Regions from separate parts of the Sporosarcina sp. OR05 genome, predicted to be linked through region 3. Evidence: predicted binding sites of a transcription regulator. Region 3 holds the regulator's gene; each other region holds the start of a gene.
What was found. The regulator CtsR, encoded in region 3, represses protease genes until heat stress. The targets are predictions, from matches to a motif close to ATGGTCAATAAAGGTCAAACA.

Region 1 (5,422 bases), on a different contig from region 3:
TTCTAGCAGGACACTTTCTGCCCACCTATTAATATTTTGTCCCACCTATTGCAAAAAAATATAGTTGATACTGCAAGTATATACCTCTTCACTAGTATATTCAAACTTTTTTAGTTTATTTGGGGAAATTCATCGCCATCAAGTTTTCGACAGCGTATTTTCTATAGTCTCTACTCCTATTCATTTCCCCTGAATCACATTAATCATTCATTTAGCAAAAAAGCATGTATGTTCATTGAATTAAACTCATTTAACCGAACGTATTCACAATAAACTTGTAAAGGTAGGCTTAACTTTAGTAATCCCACTTATCTACAACGTTCCATAATTCATCTATCAAAATCATGCATGCTCAATGATTTAAACCACCTTCTCCGATTGCAATCACAATAAATCTGTGAAGGTAGACTTACAAAAATTTTATATTTAACTAGTTCCATCCCATCATTCATCCGTCTACTTCATCTACCAAAAAGCAGTTACGTTCATTCAAATAAACCGACTTAGCCGATAATGTTTAAAATAAATCCATTAACTCTACATATCCGATAGACCCAAACAACAGAACTTCCCCATCTTTCTCAATGACTGGGATCATCAGCATATACTGCTCATGCTTCTCATCATTCCACTCAATATCGATCGTCGTCCAAGTAAGCGGAAAGTCTTCTTGTACAAGCTTCATCATAGACTCCGCTTCGTCACATAAGTGACACCCTTTTTTCGTATAAAACTGCACATGCATGAAAAAGCACCTCGACTCTCCATTTTCTTTTAGTATAAAAGAAAGAGGAGGCCATGCAAATGATTTGCAAGCCTCCTCCTGTTCATTACCAACTACGGCCTCCTCCGCCGCCGCCACCGGAGCCGCCACCGCCTGAGAATCCACCGCCAGAGCCGCCGCCGAATCCGCCGCCTCCACCGAAGCCACCGCCGCCGAACGAGCCCGGGAAAAAGACGGGACCACTTCTGCTTCTTCCGCGTCCTCCACGACCACCTCCACCGCCGCCGCGACCACCGGAGAACATGCCGATAAGGACGATGATGATGAAAATGACGACAGGCGCCGGAATGCCTAAGCCAGAGTCACCACGTTCAAGTGGTTGAACGTCAGCCAACTCACCATTCCAGCCGTATTCCTTAGCAATCTCGTTGTAATACGATTTGTACGCTTCCATAATGGCAAGGTCGGGTTGCTCATTCTCTAGATACGGTACCGCCACTTCATCCATGATGCGACCGACTTTCCCGTCCGGCAACGCACCTTCTAACCCGTAACCCGTGGACAACTCAAAATGACGATCATCTTCAGAATTCGGCGTAGTCGTCACGACGAGCAACGCACCGTTATTTTTGTCCGCTTTCCCGAGTTTGTATTCTCGTAGTGCATCGACCGCGAACTGTTCAATCGGCTCGTCACCAATACTCGGCAACGTCAATACGACGAGCTCGGCAGTCGTTCCTTCATCCAACTGTTTACCGAGCCGATTCAATTCTGCTTTCTGCTCGTTCGATAAAATCCCAGCACGATCTTGGATATATTGATCCGCCGCATTCCACGGAGGGATGTCAGCTGCGAACGTCCCTCGTGGAAGAATAAGCAAAACGAGACAAGCAGCTAAAAGGAAGCTGACGGTCCGACGAATCAATCTTTGTCATCTCCGAAATCAACTTCAGGCGCTTCATTCGCAGCTACATCCGCTTTAAAATATTCCTTCTCATCAAAACCAAACATCGACGCGACGAGTCTACCTGGGAAACGTTTCGTCTGCTTATTGTAATCAGCTACGACAGTATTGTAGTCTTGTCGGGCAACTGCTATCCGGTTTTCCGTACCTGCCAACTCATCCATCAATTGCGTAAAGTTCTGATTCGCCTTCAAATCGGGATAATTCTCCACAACAACGAGCAATCGGCTCAACGCACTCGACAACTCAGAATCCGCAGCCGCCTGCTCTTCCGGTCCACTTGCACCCGCAAGCTTTGCACGCGCCTCCGAAATTTGCGTCAGCACTTCCTTCTCATGACTCGCATATCCTTTCACCGTATTCACCAAGTTTGGAATCAAATCCAACCTCCGCTGCAACTGATTCTCCACTTGCGCATACGACTGATCCACATTCTCCTCCAGATTGACAAACTTGTTGTAACTCGGCACGAAAATAAGACCCAGTACAACTACAATTGCAATGATAATGCCAATCGGTCCAAGTAATTTCTTCATCCAACCACTCCCTTATTTACTCATAGTTCCATACCCTACATCGCCTGCTTACTAAACGTGTCCTTATCCACCATAAGCCTATGTTAGAAATGCACTTTTCAAACCAATGATTCAGCCCTCTCCAGGAAAGTTTCGTTGTCAAACGCAGTATACTTCGTATTTTTTAGCAAAGACGATTTGGTCAATGAACTTGGAACGCTCCTATTTCCGTTATCACCGATTCTAGGCGTGTTATCACCGATTCGGAGCACGTTATCACCGGTTCTCGGTCGTTATCACCGGTTCGGCACACGTTATCACCGTTTCTCCCACGTTTATCACCGATTCTTCTTTTTCACGATGTTTCCCTTAAATGAGAACCGTTAATCTGTCAAAACCCATTCAGCGCGATTCATTATTCCATCACACAAAGAAACCACCCACGTTTATGGAGCAAAGACAGTTTGCAAATGCGGCATGCTTCCTTCATACGCCGCATATTTCATCGGAACGTGGCATACTTCTTCAAAACGCCGCATTACTTAGCCGTTTGCCGCATAACACGGCAGAACTCCGCATTACTTAGCCGTTCGCCGCATAATCCAGCAAAACGCCGCATATCTCTCTACTGTCACTTAAACGAAAACCATTAATTTGTCAAAACCCATTCAGCGCGATTCATTTAATCCATCACACAAAGAAACCACCCACGTTTATGGAACAAGAACAGTTTGCAAATGCGGCATGCTTTCTTCAAACGCCGCATATTTCATCGGAACGCGGCATACTTCTTCAAAACGCCGCATAACTCGGCAGAACTCCGCATTACTCAGCCGTTCGCCGCATACTGCGCCAGCTCTCCCATAAAAAAGCATAAAAAAACTGCAGACATACAAAGTATGCCTACAGCCTAAGTTAACTTATTCCCTTACTTCAAATCTTTCATGTCACTGCGCGTAATAATATGGTCGATCAAACCGTATTCCTTCGCACGTTCAGCCGTCATGAAATTATCGCGGTCCGTATCTTTCGCGATGACTTCAACCGGTTGGCCTGTACGCTCGGAAAGAATTGTGTTCAACTTCTCGCGAAGGAACAAAATGCGTTTCGCAGCGATTTCGATTTCTGTCGCTTGCCCTTGCGCACCACCGAGTGGTTGGTGAATCATCACTTCGGCATTCGGTAACGCGTAACGCTTTCCTGGCGTACCCGCCGTCAATAAGAATGATCCCATTGAAGCCGCCATACCGATACAAATCGTTTGGATGTCCGGCTTGATGAATTGCATCGTATCGTAAATTGCCATGCCAGCCGTAATGCTTCCGCCTGGGCTATTAATGTAAATCGATACGTCTTTTTCTGGATCTTCCGCTTCCAAGAATAGTAATTGTGCAACGATGGAGTTTGCTACGTTGTCATCAATTGCGCTCCCTAACATAATAATACGGTCTTTCAATAAACGAGAATAAATATCGTAAGCGCGTTCTCCTCGTGTTGTCTGTTCAATAACTGTTGGTATGAGATTCATCCTATTTCCTCCTTTTGACTGGATCGAAATTATCGTTCTGTTGAAATCTTTTATTCAACTGTACATCTATCATACATACTATGGTCAATTAAGGTCAAATATTACGCATTCAGCAATCGTCTCGTCAACAACTGTAAAAACGTCCATAGCACGACAATACCGATTCTCCCTACTTTATTCTGCCTAGACTTCATACATTCCCCACTTACTCGCATGTTAGACAACCGCACAAAAAATAAGTCTTGCAATCAAGCCGCGCTATTTGTATAATGGGACTTGTCTGCTACAAGCAGTAGCGCATAATATGCCCTCGTGGTGCAACGGATAGCACGTAAGATTCCGGTTCTTGAGATGTGGGTTCGATTCCTGCCGAGGGCGTAAACGTATAAAAAACCTGTAAATGGCCCTGCCTGTTTACAGGTTTTTTTGTCCAAAGGAACAGCCGTTTCACAACAATCGAAACGGCTTTTTCTTTTAGTTTTCTTTTTCTACAAGTGCAGTTAGGGTTTCGATCGCTTGCTCTTCATCATTGCCTTCAGCAATTAACGTCACCGATGAACCTCTTGCAATCGCCAAACTCATGACACCCATAATACTCTTCGCGTTCACTTGACGTTCTTCCTTCTTCAGAAACACGTCAGATGTAAATTTATTCGCTTCCTGCACAAACAATGCAGCTTGTCTTGCTTGCAATCCAGTCTTCATTTTCACTTCTACTGTTTTTTCTGCCATTCGCACTAGACTCCTTTCGTCTTCACATTCTCAATCAGTTCAAAATGCCACCAACACGCAGATTTTCTGCAATCTCTTCGATTTTCCGTAAACGGTGATTGACCCCAGATTTACTAACCGTCCCACCTGAAACCATTTCACCAAGCTCTTTTAATGTAATGTCTTGATGGGTGATCCGCAAATGGGCAATCTCTTGTAGGCGTTCAGGTAATTGATCCAACCCGATCGTATTCTGGATGAATTTTATATTTTCAACTTGGCGTTGTGCCGCTCCAATTGTTTTATTCAAATTGGCCGTTTCACAATTCACAAGACGGTTCACACTGTTTCGCATATCCCGCAAAATCCGTACGTCCTCGAACTTCATGACGGATACGTGCGCACCCATCAAGCTTAGAAAATCGGAAATCTTCTCCGCTTCCTTCAGATACGCGATATACCCTTTCTTCCGCTCAATTGACTTGGCATTCAAATGGAACAGATTCATCAGCTCCACTAGCGCTTCACTATGTTCCTTGTAAAACGAGAAAATCTCCAAATGATAAGAAGATGTCTCCGGGTTATTCACCGACCCGCCAGCCAAAAACGCTCCGCGCAAATAAGACCGCTTACAGCATTTCTTTTTAATTAACTCCGGGACGATTTCATTGTTAAACTGAAACGTTCCTGTCAGGATATACAAATCCTCTAGCAACTGCTTAGCGCCTTCGCGAATACGGCATATGTACACATTGTTCTTCTTCAACCGCATTTTCTTCCGGACTAACAACTCCACTTTATAAGGATATAGCCTTTTAATATTCGAATAGAGCCTCCGCGCAATGGCAGCATTTTCTGTCTGTACATCTAAACTTAACTGTTTGTTGGAAAACGAAAGGGCACCATTCATGCGAATAAATGCAGCAATTTCAGCTTTCACACAACAAGCACTCGTTTCAATTTGCGTCAATTCCTTCTTC
Region 2 (5,422 bases), on a different contig from region 3:
CTAGCACCAAAATCCGCGTCGGTCCCTTGATCTACAATCCAATCTAGGACCGCATCATCGAACACCAACTCAACATCTTGTGAATCGAGTCGTTTCGCCAAATCATCAAGCATTTTACCGGCGATCAAACGGAACGTGTCTCCAGATAATGAATGGAAAATGATAATGTCATCCATTCGGTTTAGTAGCTCCGGTTTGAAATGTCTTCGCAACTCCGCCATGACTAAGTCTTCTGCGGCATGTTCATCCGAGTCAAACTGACCGTCTAGTAAATACGTCGATCCGATGTTCGATGTCATGATAACGACGGTATTTGTAAAATTGACAAGTCTACCTTGAGAATCGGTTATGCGACCGTCGTCTAAGATTTGAAGCAGGATGTTCGACACATCCGGGTGTGCTTTTTCAATTTCGTCGAGCAACACAACGGAATAAGGGTTGCGCCGAACCGCTTCCGTCAACTGTCCGCCTTCCTCATATCCGATATAACCGGGAGGTGCACCGACTAGACGGGACACACTATGCTTCTCCATGTATTCCGACATATCAATTCGAATGAAGTGATCTTCTGAGTCAAAAAGAGTCGCCGCTAACGTTTTCGCCAATTCTGTTTTCCCTACTCCCGTCGGCCCAAGGAAGAGGAAAGAACCAATTGGCTTATTCGGGTCTTTAATACCTGCGCGCGCTCGCCAAACTGCTTCTGTTACAAGTTGCACGGCATCGTCTTGCCCAACGACACGTTCTTCCAACGTTTCACGCAGTCGAAGCAATTTTTCCCTTTCCCCTTCTACAAGTTTCGTCACAGGAATGCCAGTCCATCTCGCGACAATCGTTGCGATTTCCTCTTCCGTCACTTCTTCTCGGAGTAATCGGGTTGAATCTTGATCGACGAGAGAAGCTTCAAGTTCTTGTAACTCCTTCTCCAAATTAGGAATTTTTCCGTATTGGAGTTCTGCCGCTTTATTCAAATCAAAACGATTTTGTGCATCTTCAAGCTCCCGACGATAACGATCGAGTTGTTCACGCTTCGTTTGGATACTGTTCAACGCCTCTTTTTCTTTATCCCATTGTTCTCGCATCTCGGCAGATGAATCCTTTAATTCCTGCAATTCATCCCGTAATGTTGCAAGACGCGTCTGACTCATCGCATCTTTTTCTTTCCGTAATGCTTGTTCTTCAATTTCTAGCTGCATGATTCTCCGCGTTACCGAGTCTAGTTCTTGAGGCATTGAATCGATTTCAGTCCGGATCATTGCACTCGCCTCATCCATTAGGTCAATCGCTTTGTCCGGCATGAAACGCTCCGTCAAATAACGGTCAGATAATGTTGCTGCCGCCACAAGCGCACGGTCATGAATTCTGACACCATGATGGAGTTCGAAGCGTTCCTTCAACCCACGTAAAATTGAAATCGTATCCTCTACAGACGGTTCACGAACGAGCACTTGTTGGAATCGACGCTCGAGAGCTGGATCTTTTTCGATATACATGCGGTATTCATCAAGCGTCGTCGCACCGATACAATGCAGTTCACCACGCGCAAGCATCGGTTTTAACATGTTACCGGCATCCATCGCACCGTCTGTTTTACCCGCGCCGACAATTGTATGGATTTCGTCAATGAAGAGAATAATTTCCCCTTCGCTCTCTTTCACTTGCTTCAGGACACCTTTTAACCGCTCTTCAAATTCACCACGGTATTTCGCTCCTGCAATGAGCGAGCTCATGTCCAACTCGAAAATTTGGCGATTTTTAAGTCCTTCAGGCACATCACCTTTTACAATCCGTTGGGCAAGCCCTTCGACAATTGCTGTTTTCCCAACGCCTGGTTCTCCAATAAGGACAGGGTTGTTTTTTGTTTTTCTAGATAAAATCCGGATGACATTGCGAATTTCTTCATCCCGTCCAATGACCGGATCCATCTTCCCTTTTCGTACGTCTTCCACTAAATTTCGTCCAAATTGTTCCAACGGCGTTTTTTGATCTTCTTGTACGCTATCCATTCTCATTCATCTATCACCTCAACTGTTTGACTTTGACTATCTTTGATTAATTATAGTATAGTCAAAAATGATCAAAACGTAAAGTTTTTTGCATGTACTGAACGCGTTAAATCGTTAATGAAGTTTTCTTGGTGATACGAGTACCCCATCCTCGTCCGCATAAACATAATGCCCGGGCGTCCAATTGACATCACCAAAAAACAAAGAAACTGACCGCTCGCCTTTCCCTTCCTTTTTACTACGAATCGGATTCTTTCCAATTGCCAGGATTCCTACATCAAGTGCTGCTAATTCGGCCGTATCACGCACACATCCATTCATGATGATACCTGCTACTTTACGTGTTTCGGCAATTTGCGCCAATTGGTCTCCAAGCAATGCACATCTAACAGAACCTCCACCGTCTACGACAAGAACTGTTCCTTCATTCATTTGCTCAAGGGTTTCCCTAACAAGGACGTTATCTTCAAACACACGCACTGTTTCAATTGGTCCAAAAAAGCGCTTCTGCTTGCCGAATGAATGAAACGTGAGCGAGCAAAGCGTCAATTCTTCACCGTATTGGTCAAACAAGTCTGTTGTTTTCATTGAATTTCCTCCTTAGCTAGTAAAAAAAGACTGCATGACATATCGTCAAACAGTCTCTTCGGTGTATAATTAGCGCACGCCAAGTGCCATTTTTGCATAGCGGGACATATTGTCACGGGACCATGGTGGACTCCAGACAATATTTACATCTACATCTTTTACTTCAGGAAGCTCCATAAGTTCTTGTTTAATGTTCGCTACAATTTGCGGTCCCATCGGACAGCCCATTGAAGTTAACGTCATCGTAACAATCGCCGTACCTTCTTCGTTTAACTCCGCATCATAAACAAGTCCTAGATTGACAATATCGATCCCTAATTCAGGGTCGATGACATTTTCAAGAGCACCCATCAAGCTGCCTTTCATATCCTCGCTCATTCAAATACCCCTTTCGTTTCGTTGTCCCTTCATCATAGCAAGGTTATGCTATTCATTCAAATAACTTGCGAGCCAATCGACCGAACGCAACATGCCTGTTCGAGAAACAGCATGTCCCGCTTCTGAATCGGTCATGAATTCGAACCGTTCTGGTCGGTTGATGTAATCTTTTTTAGCGGCATTGTAGAAATTAAACGTCGGTTCATAAGGCACCGTCGTATCATTCTTTCCATGCCAGAAAAATACAGGTCGCCCAGCTAATTTTTCACGTTGTTTCGTCATATCAAAAAATGCTAATGTATCGAGCAACGATTGACGGTCTTCATCTGAAATAGGTAACTTGAAACCTCTTCTCTCAAATTGCGCAATTTGTGCTTTCGCCAATTCGACGTAACCGGGTGCCCCCATCATGACTGTTGCCACATCAATCCACGGATAAGCCGTCAAACAACCGAGCGTCGTAATGCCTCCCATGGAAGTGCCCCCCATGCCAATTTTCGTTACCCCTCTTTGTTGCAGTTCATTGTGCAACACTGCCATTTCTTCAATCGACGTTAACACGATTTCCCAAAAACGAAGGCTTAATTGCACTTCATCTAACTGCTCACTGCGAACGCCATGCAAATGCGCTTCAGGCAGAAGGACACGGAGCCCTTGCTTGGCCATGTTATATGCGTAATGTAAATTGTGCTCTTTCGCACTTGTAAATCCATGTAAGAAGATTACAGCTGGAATGTTGCTATTTTGCAGGGATTCATCCACAATATGTAATAAAGGGATATTCGTCTTGCCCCATTGTTCCTCTCTAACAATCATGCAAACACCTTCTATACCTTTTTAGTAAATCGTAACAAAGTTTTACTAGAAAAACAAAAAATAGGCGTGTGGCGGAATTTTTTGACTTACGCCTTATGATAACGCTACACTGAACAGTAGATAATAAGAGTCAATTACAGGTCTGTTGATTAACCAATTACTACAAGTAGACTCCTTCGAATCCGTTGGCTTGTACCTGCAACTTATTTGCCTTTTAACTTAAAAAATGCTCAACAGGATTGGAGCAGAAGGCGGCGACTCCTGCGGGAACAGCGCGAGCTGAAGACCCTGGACTGAGCGAAGCGAGGGAAGCGGCTGAAGCCGTGCCCGCGGAACGCGTCCGCCTGGAGCGGAAATCCGGTGTTTACCGAGGATTACAAGGAAAATTGAATATTCTTATATCACACAAATTGGTTAATCAACACGCCTAAGCCAATTACTCAAAAACATATTTAACAACGAGGGGGACGACTCAATGAAACCGCATTTAATTGTCCTCGATTTGGACGGGACATTATTGACAGATGAAAAAATCATCTCAGAAAAAACTGCACATACTTTGAAATTGGCAGAAGAACAAGGGCATCAGATTATGATTGCAACAGGACGACCGTATCGAGCGAGCGCTGTCTATTACAAGCAACTCGGTTTACAAACACCTATTGTCAATTTTAATGGTGCGTTTGTCCATAATCCAACGGATACGAATTGGCAAACCATTCACGAAACGATTTCCTTACCTGTCGTAAGGGACGTCGTCGATGCAATGCAGGATTTTCGTTTTCACAATATCATTGCTGAAGTGATGGACGATGTGTATATGCAAGTGCACGACGAGAAGATGCTCGATGTACTGACATTTGGAGAGCCGATTATTACAGCAGGTGATATACGCAATTCATTACAAGTCGATCCAACAAGTTTACTCATTCATGCAGACTCGAAAAATGTCGATCCGATCAGACGCCATTTAGCAGATGTGCATGCAGAAGTGATTGACCATAGACGATGGGGAGCTCCTTTTGATGTCATTGAAATTGTCCGCCACGGGTTGAACAAAGCGGTTGGGATTTCACATGTTTCCAAATGGCTCGACATCCCGCGGGAACGGATCATCGCGTTCGGCGATGAAGACAACGACCTTGAAATGATCGATTATGCAGGTACGGGAGTCGCCATGGGCAATGGAATTGACCGATTAAAATCGATTGCAAATGAAGTGACGATGACGAACAACGAAGATGGAATTGCAGCGTTCTTAAAGGAACGCTTAAAACTATAGAAATGAGGGGTAGTTATGAGAATTTTTGCGGATAGTGGTTCAGATTTACCGAAATCATTTTTTGAAGAAAACAATGTAACGCTAATTCCATTGAAAGTATTAGTAGATGACAAAGAGTTTGATGATATTACCGAAATTGATGCGCAAGAAATCTACTCCGCAATACGTAGTGGAAAGCATCCAAAAACGTCGCAAGCCTCTCCGGAACTGTTGCTCAATACGTGGAAGGAGTTAGCAAAAAGCGGAGAAGATGGACTGTATATCGCTTTTTCATCCGAATTATCAGGTACGTACAATACAGCAGTCATGATGCGAGACCAAGTAAAAGAAGTTAATCCGAGTATGAATATGATTA
Region 3 (5,422 bases):
TTAATACGAAAGCTGAAAAGCTCATAGAGCACTTCGATGCTATCTCTCCCTATATTAGAAATAGTGATTCCAAATTTGGTTTCATGTATGTTTTTCCAAAATTAGGTATTACTTTTTGGAGAGGTGATGTATGCGCAGAAGAAGATCTTGAAGCAGATTGGTTTAAAGAACTTCATCCTGAAAATCAAGAAGAAACGAAGAAGTTCATGTACTTTGAAACTGTAAAATTTCATAAGGATTTAATATAAAGTATTTCATTAATTCTTCCTTTTAGTTGAGCAGTTTTTTGTACAAGATGAATATTCATGAAGCTTCCATGTGTAGAAAAAAATCCTCTCCGCATGGAAGATTACTTACAAACTACGCAAATCCTTTTGCTTCCTTAAATCATCGAAAGCTTTTAACAAAAAGTTTTTCCTCCTTTATTTTCTTTCCCTAACACACCCATATACTATCAGCTATCGTCAACAACGTTTTAATCGTTTATGAACACTGAAGAAATTTTCATCTACATAGAAAAAGCAGCCTCACTGTGGAGAGGCTGCTTTTTCATTATTTTGTTGCTACAAAGGATTCAAGAATGTTTTGTTTGCGTTCTTTTTCAAAAACTAAAACTTTATCGGTCGGGTCGTATTGATCACCGTAAAATGTCTCATCCTTATACGTATGGATTTCTTCATATGTTGTTTTCATCGCTTCGTAGACGGTCTCCTCATCGGCGTCTGTCGGGGACCAGAAAAGGATTTCGAGTTCCGTTTGTTCGCCGGTTGCGAGCGAGCGTCTGCTGTATCCGATTCGTCGCGCGTGATGAAATTGTTCGCGTGCATAAAATTTCAGACGTTTAGCGGTGTCTGTATCTTCGTAATCAACCGGTTCCACTTCTAAAATGATCGGCTTTCCTTTTGCTTTTAAGGATGTCAAAAGCTTTCGTCCGAGACCTGCACCGCGGGATTGAGCGGAGACAAATAAGTAGTCGATGAAAATGAATGTTTCAGTTTCTGCATACATGAGGACATGATGCGGTCCTTCTTCTTTGATGTAGACGTTTTTCTTGTCTTTCAATAGGGCGTCCATATGTTCTTTGGACTTCATTTCTTCGATCGGGAAATACTCACTTAATTTTTCGTACCAGTTCATGCTGAAAATCTCCTCCATTGGTATGGGTGTACCTGGAGCTTTTTGTTTTGGGGTTCGTGAAGAGAGTTTTGCGTGCATTTGACAGAGTGTCTGTAGGTTTTTGTTCTGTCAAATCCAAATCACGCCTCGGTTAGATGTTGTGAATCAGTAGAGGGTTTTGTTCGAGAACACTCGAATTTATGTGTAAATACATCAAGACGCAATTCTATTCAAAAGGACAGATTGCTTCAGGGTGAAGAATTGGGATTGTTTGCAATCAACAGTTCATCAGTCCTCTTGAACGCAACTCTGTGACGAGGAAAAAAGAGGTCAGAAAAAAATCCTCAACTACTTTATTACCCTCTAAAATCTATTATAAACAAGAAAAAAGTATGCATCAACTCTTACGGGGTTTCTAAAAAGAGTTGAAGAGTACTTTGTTAATATATGATGTATTCATTCAAAATGTGACTGTGAATTCTCAGTTTGGGGGATAGTGACTGAATGGAAGAGAGAGTTTGATGGCTGGAAGGTAGCATTTCAATTGCATTTACAAGTTTTATTCGTGTACAATTAAGTCAAAGATAGTCAAAGTCAGTGACTTGTCACCAAGAGGAAAGAGGTGAAAATATGCGAAACATTTCTGACATTATAGAAGGGTATTTGAAGGGTATTATCGAAAAAGAAGATAGTGGAACAATTGAGATTAAACGAAGCGAAGTAGCTGAGAAATTTCAATGTGTTCCTTCCCAAATCAATTACGTCATTAACACACGGTTTACAGTAGAACGTGGGTATGCTGTCGAGTCCAAACGAGGTGGTGGCGGGTATATACGAATTTACCGCGTTCAAACAAACTCGCACAAAGAATTGATTGAACATATTTTAGAGAGCATCCATCAAGGTGTCACGTATACGATGGCGGAAGATGTAGTGCTCAGGATGCTCGAGGAGAAAGCTATTTCTGAGCGAGAAGCGAGAATTATCTTAGCGGCTGTAGATCGGAATACGCTCCATTTCCCATTGCCGGAGCGGGACATCATACGGGCACGGGTTTTACAATCGGTATTAATGACACTCTTATACAAATGACAAGCGTAGCATGACGAAGAGGTGAGATGATGAATTGTGATAACTGTAAAGAACGGCAGGCTTCCGTAATTTTCACACAGGAAAATGCGAATGGGACAACCGAACGTCATTTGTGTGACAAATGCGCATTCCAATCGCAAATGTTTCACTTGGATCCGAACCAGGAACCGCTTTCGATTCAACAGTTCCTCTCCCATTGGTTTGGCGGTACGGACTCAGTTCAACCTTTCCAACAAACGAGGGATAGCTTACCGGAGGGGCCAAAGTGTCCTGATTGTCAATTGACGTTTAGACGGTTTTTAGACGTTGGGAAGTTTGGATGCCCTACTTGTTATACGACGTTCAAAGAGCGATTGCCACGTGTTTTGAGCAAACTCCATAATGGCCATACGACACACGTTGGGAAAATTCCTGTTTCATTCAATGAATTGTTCGCTTTGAAGAAGAAAATAGAGGAAATTCGAATGGAAATGCAACAAGCGATTGAGGCGGAGCGGTTTGAAGATGCGGCCACATTGAGGGACGAGGCGAATGCATTGAAACTTCGCTTGGCGCAATGTGCGGACGGAGGTGATGTTGGCGATGTCAATTGATAAATTCATGGAGGATGCGGTTACCGGTTGGATGAAATCGAGTGGCGAGCATGCAGATATCGTCATGTCGACAAGAATCCGGTTAGCTCGAAATTTAAAGGGATATCGCTTCCCAATTGCATTCACTGCTGAAGAAGCTCACAAAATCGATGAAGCAGTTTCAACTGCATTGCTTAATTCTGGAGAAAAAGGGTATGCCTATATGAAGATGTCTGAGCTGCCGTTACTCGATCGACAAGTTCTCGTCGAAAAACATCTTGTCAGCCCTCAACTGACAGATTCAAAACGGCACGGTGCAGTCCTCTTATCAGAAGACGAAACGATTAGCATAATGGTGAATGAGGAAGACCATATCCGAATTCAATGTATCTATCCGGGGTTCCAACTTGAAAATGCCTATGAGCAGGCGGATACAGTTGATAATTATTTGGAAGGCCAATTGCCATACGCTTTTGATGAAGCGTTCGGGTACTTGACGAGTTGCCCGTCAAATACGGGTACGGGCATGCGAGCATCCGTCATGATGCATTTACCGGCTTTGACGATTACAAAACAAATCGATCGAATTATTCCTGCAATCACCCGACTAGGGATGGTTGTAAGAGGAAGCTATGGTGAAGGCAGTGAAGCGCCAGGGAATATTTATCAAGTTTCAAATCAGACGACTTTAGGGAAAACGGAGAAAGAGATTTTAGCGGACTTGAAAAATGTGGCATTACGATTAATTGCCCATGAACGTCGTTCGCGGGAACTACTGCTCTCCAAGTCACGCGTCGCGTTGGAAAACAAATTATTTAGATCACTCGGCATCATCACGTACGCTCGACTACTACCATCTGGGGAAGCTGCACGTTGCCTGTCGGATGTCCGTCTCGGTATTGATTTAAATATTATCGAAGACATTGATATGTCTATATTGAATGAGTTGATGGTTTTCATGCAACCGGGCTTTTTACAGCAATATGCGAAAGCAGAGTTAACTGCAGAAGAACGGGATATTTTCAGAGCGAATTTATTCAGGGAACGGTTGCGACCAGATCGACAACAAGAAGAAAATAATAAAGAAAAGTAAGCAAGTATTTTGCAAGGGACTTTTCTTTTTATTATAATTAAGTCAAAGATAGTCAAAGTCAATTTAGTGGAATTGGGTTGCTTGATGGCCTGATTGAATAGAGTAAAAGAGATGGTTTTTTCGTGAGCGTCATGCGAAAAACAGTTTAGATGGTAAATAAAAGGAGTGGAATGCATATGATGTTCAATCGTTTTACACAGCGTGCACAAAAAGTGTTGCAGCTTGCACAAGAAGAAGCGATCCGAATGAAACATGAATCAATAGGCACAGAACATATTTTATTAGGACTTATACGTGAAGGTGGCGGCATTGCTGCAAAAGCATTGGAAGCGATCGACGTCAGCTTTGAAACCATTGAAAAAGGCGTCGAAAGCCTTGTTGGATCAGGTTCTAAGGAAGTTGGTCCAATCGTTCATTACACACCGAGAGCGAAAAAAGTCATTGAGTTGTCTGTCGATGAATCGCGTAAATTAGGACACTCTTACATTGGCACGGAGCATATTCTGTTAGCGCTTATTCGCGAAGGGGAAGGCGTTGCTGCACGCGTGTTAAATAATGCGGGTGTTAGCTTGAACAGAGCGAGACAACAGGTTCTTCAATTGTTAGGCAGTAATGATACAGCTGTCGGTTCTCAAAGTTCATCCGCATCTGCCTCAACTCCTACATTAGATAGTCTGGCGCGTGACTTAACGGAAGTCGCTCGTGAAGGTTCTTTAGATCCAGTCATCGGTCGTAGCAAGGAAATCACCCGTGTTATCGAAGTACTTGCTCGCCGCACGAAAAATAATCCGGTCTTAATCGGTGAGCCGGGTGTAGGTAAGACCGCAATTGCAGAAGGGCTTGCGTTGCAAATTGTTAACAATGAAGTACCTGAAATCTTGCGAGATAAGCGTGTCATGACGCTTGATATGGGTACAGTTGTTGCAGGTACAAAATATCGTGGTGAGTTTGAAGACCGGATGAAAAAAGTGATGGAGGAAATCCGTCAAGCCGGTAATATCATTCTATTTATAGACGAGTTGCATACATTGATAGGTGCAGGTGGTGCTGAAGGGGCGATTGATGCGTCCAATATTTTGAAACCATCGTTAGCACGTGGTGAATTGCAATGTATCGGTGCGACAACACTTGACGAATACCGAAAATACATTGAAAAAGATGCGGCGCTTGAAAGACGTTTCCAGCCAATTCATGTAGATGAACCAACAGTGGAAGAGACGATCCTAATTATTAACGGTTTGCGTGATCGTTATGAAGCGCATCATCGTGTGAAAATTACGGATGAGGCAATTGAAGCTGCGGCGAAGATGTCCGATCGATACATTTCCGATCGCTTCTTGCCGGACAAAGCGATTGACTTGATAGATGAAGCTGGTTCTAAAGTCCGTTTACGTTCGTATACGACGCCACCGAATTTGAAAGAACTGGAATCTAAATTGGAAGCGATTCGCCATGAAAAGAATGCCGCGGTGCAAAGCCAGGAATTTGAAAAGGCTGCATCATTCCGCGATAAAGAACAAAAAATGAAAGAAGAACTCGAAAAGACGAA

Region 1: a site for CtsR is predicted at 3,812-3,832, ahead of clpP (ATP-dependent Clp endopeptidase proteolytic subunit ClpP). Genes of this name have one in related genera too.
Region 2: a site for CtsR is predicted at 2,061-2,081, ahead of NRI27_RS01060 (ATP-dependent Clp protease ATP-binding subunit). Genes of this name have one in related genera too.

The regions. Positions count from the first base shown of each region.
Region 1 is NZ_JANKJL010000003.1:64,464-69,885, reverse strand. It holds gene NRI27_RS07375 (glutaredoxin family protein) at 518-745, opposite strand; gene NRI27_RS07370 (TPM domain-containing protein) at 831-1,649, opposite strand; gene NRI27_RS07365 (LemA family protein) at 1,646-2,224, opposite strand; gene NRI27_RS07360 (hypothetical protein) at 2,360-2,590, shown strand; gene clpP (ATP-dependent Clp endopeptidase proteolytic subunit ClpP) at 3,132-3,731, opposite strand; tRNA gene NRI27_RS07350 (tRNA-Arg) at 4,038-4,109, shown strand; gene NRI27_RS07345 (HPr family phosphocarrier protein) at 4,206-4,463, opposite strand; gene whiA (DNA-binding protein WhiA) at 4,498-5,422, opposite strand, start outside.
Region 2 is NZ_JANKJL010000001.1:233,861-239,282, reverse strand. It holds gene NRI27_RS01060 (ATP-dependent Clp protease ATP-binding subunit) at 1-2,003, opposite strand, end outside; gene rraA (ribonuclease E activity regulator RraA) at 2,118-2,591, opposite strand; gene NRI27_RS01050 (metal-sulfur cluster assembly factor) at 2,661-2,969, opposite strand; gene NRI27_RS01045 (prolyl oligopeptidase family serine peptidase) at 3,018-3,785, opposite strand; gene NRI27_RS01040 (Cof-type HAD-IIB family hydrolase) at 4,261-5,067, shown strand; gene NRI27_RS01035 (DegV family protein) at 5,083-5,422, shown strand, end outside.
Region 3 is NZ_JANKJL010000004.1:90,228-95,649, forward strand. It holds gene NRI27_RS08880 (hypothetical protein) at 1-248, shown strand, start outside; gene NRI27_RS08885 (N-acetyltransferase) at 553-1,137, opposite strand; gene NRI27_RS08890 (CtsR family transcriptional regulator) at 1,747-2,208, shown strand; gene NRI27_RS08895 (UvrB/UvrC motif-containing protein) at 2,238-2,801, shown strand; gene mcsB (protein-arginine kinase McsB) at 2,791-3,873, shown strand; gene clpC (ATP-dependent protease ATP-binding subunit ClpC) at 4,050-5,422, shown strand, end outside.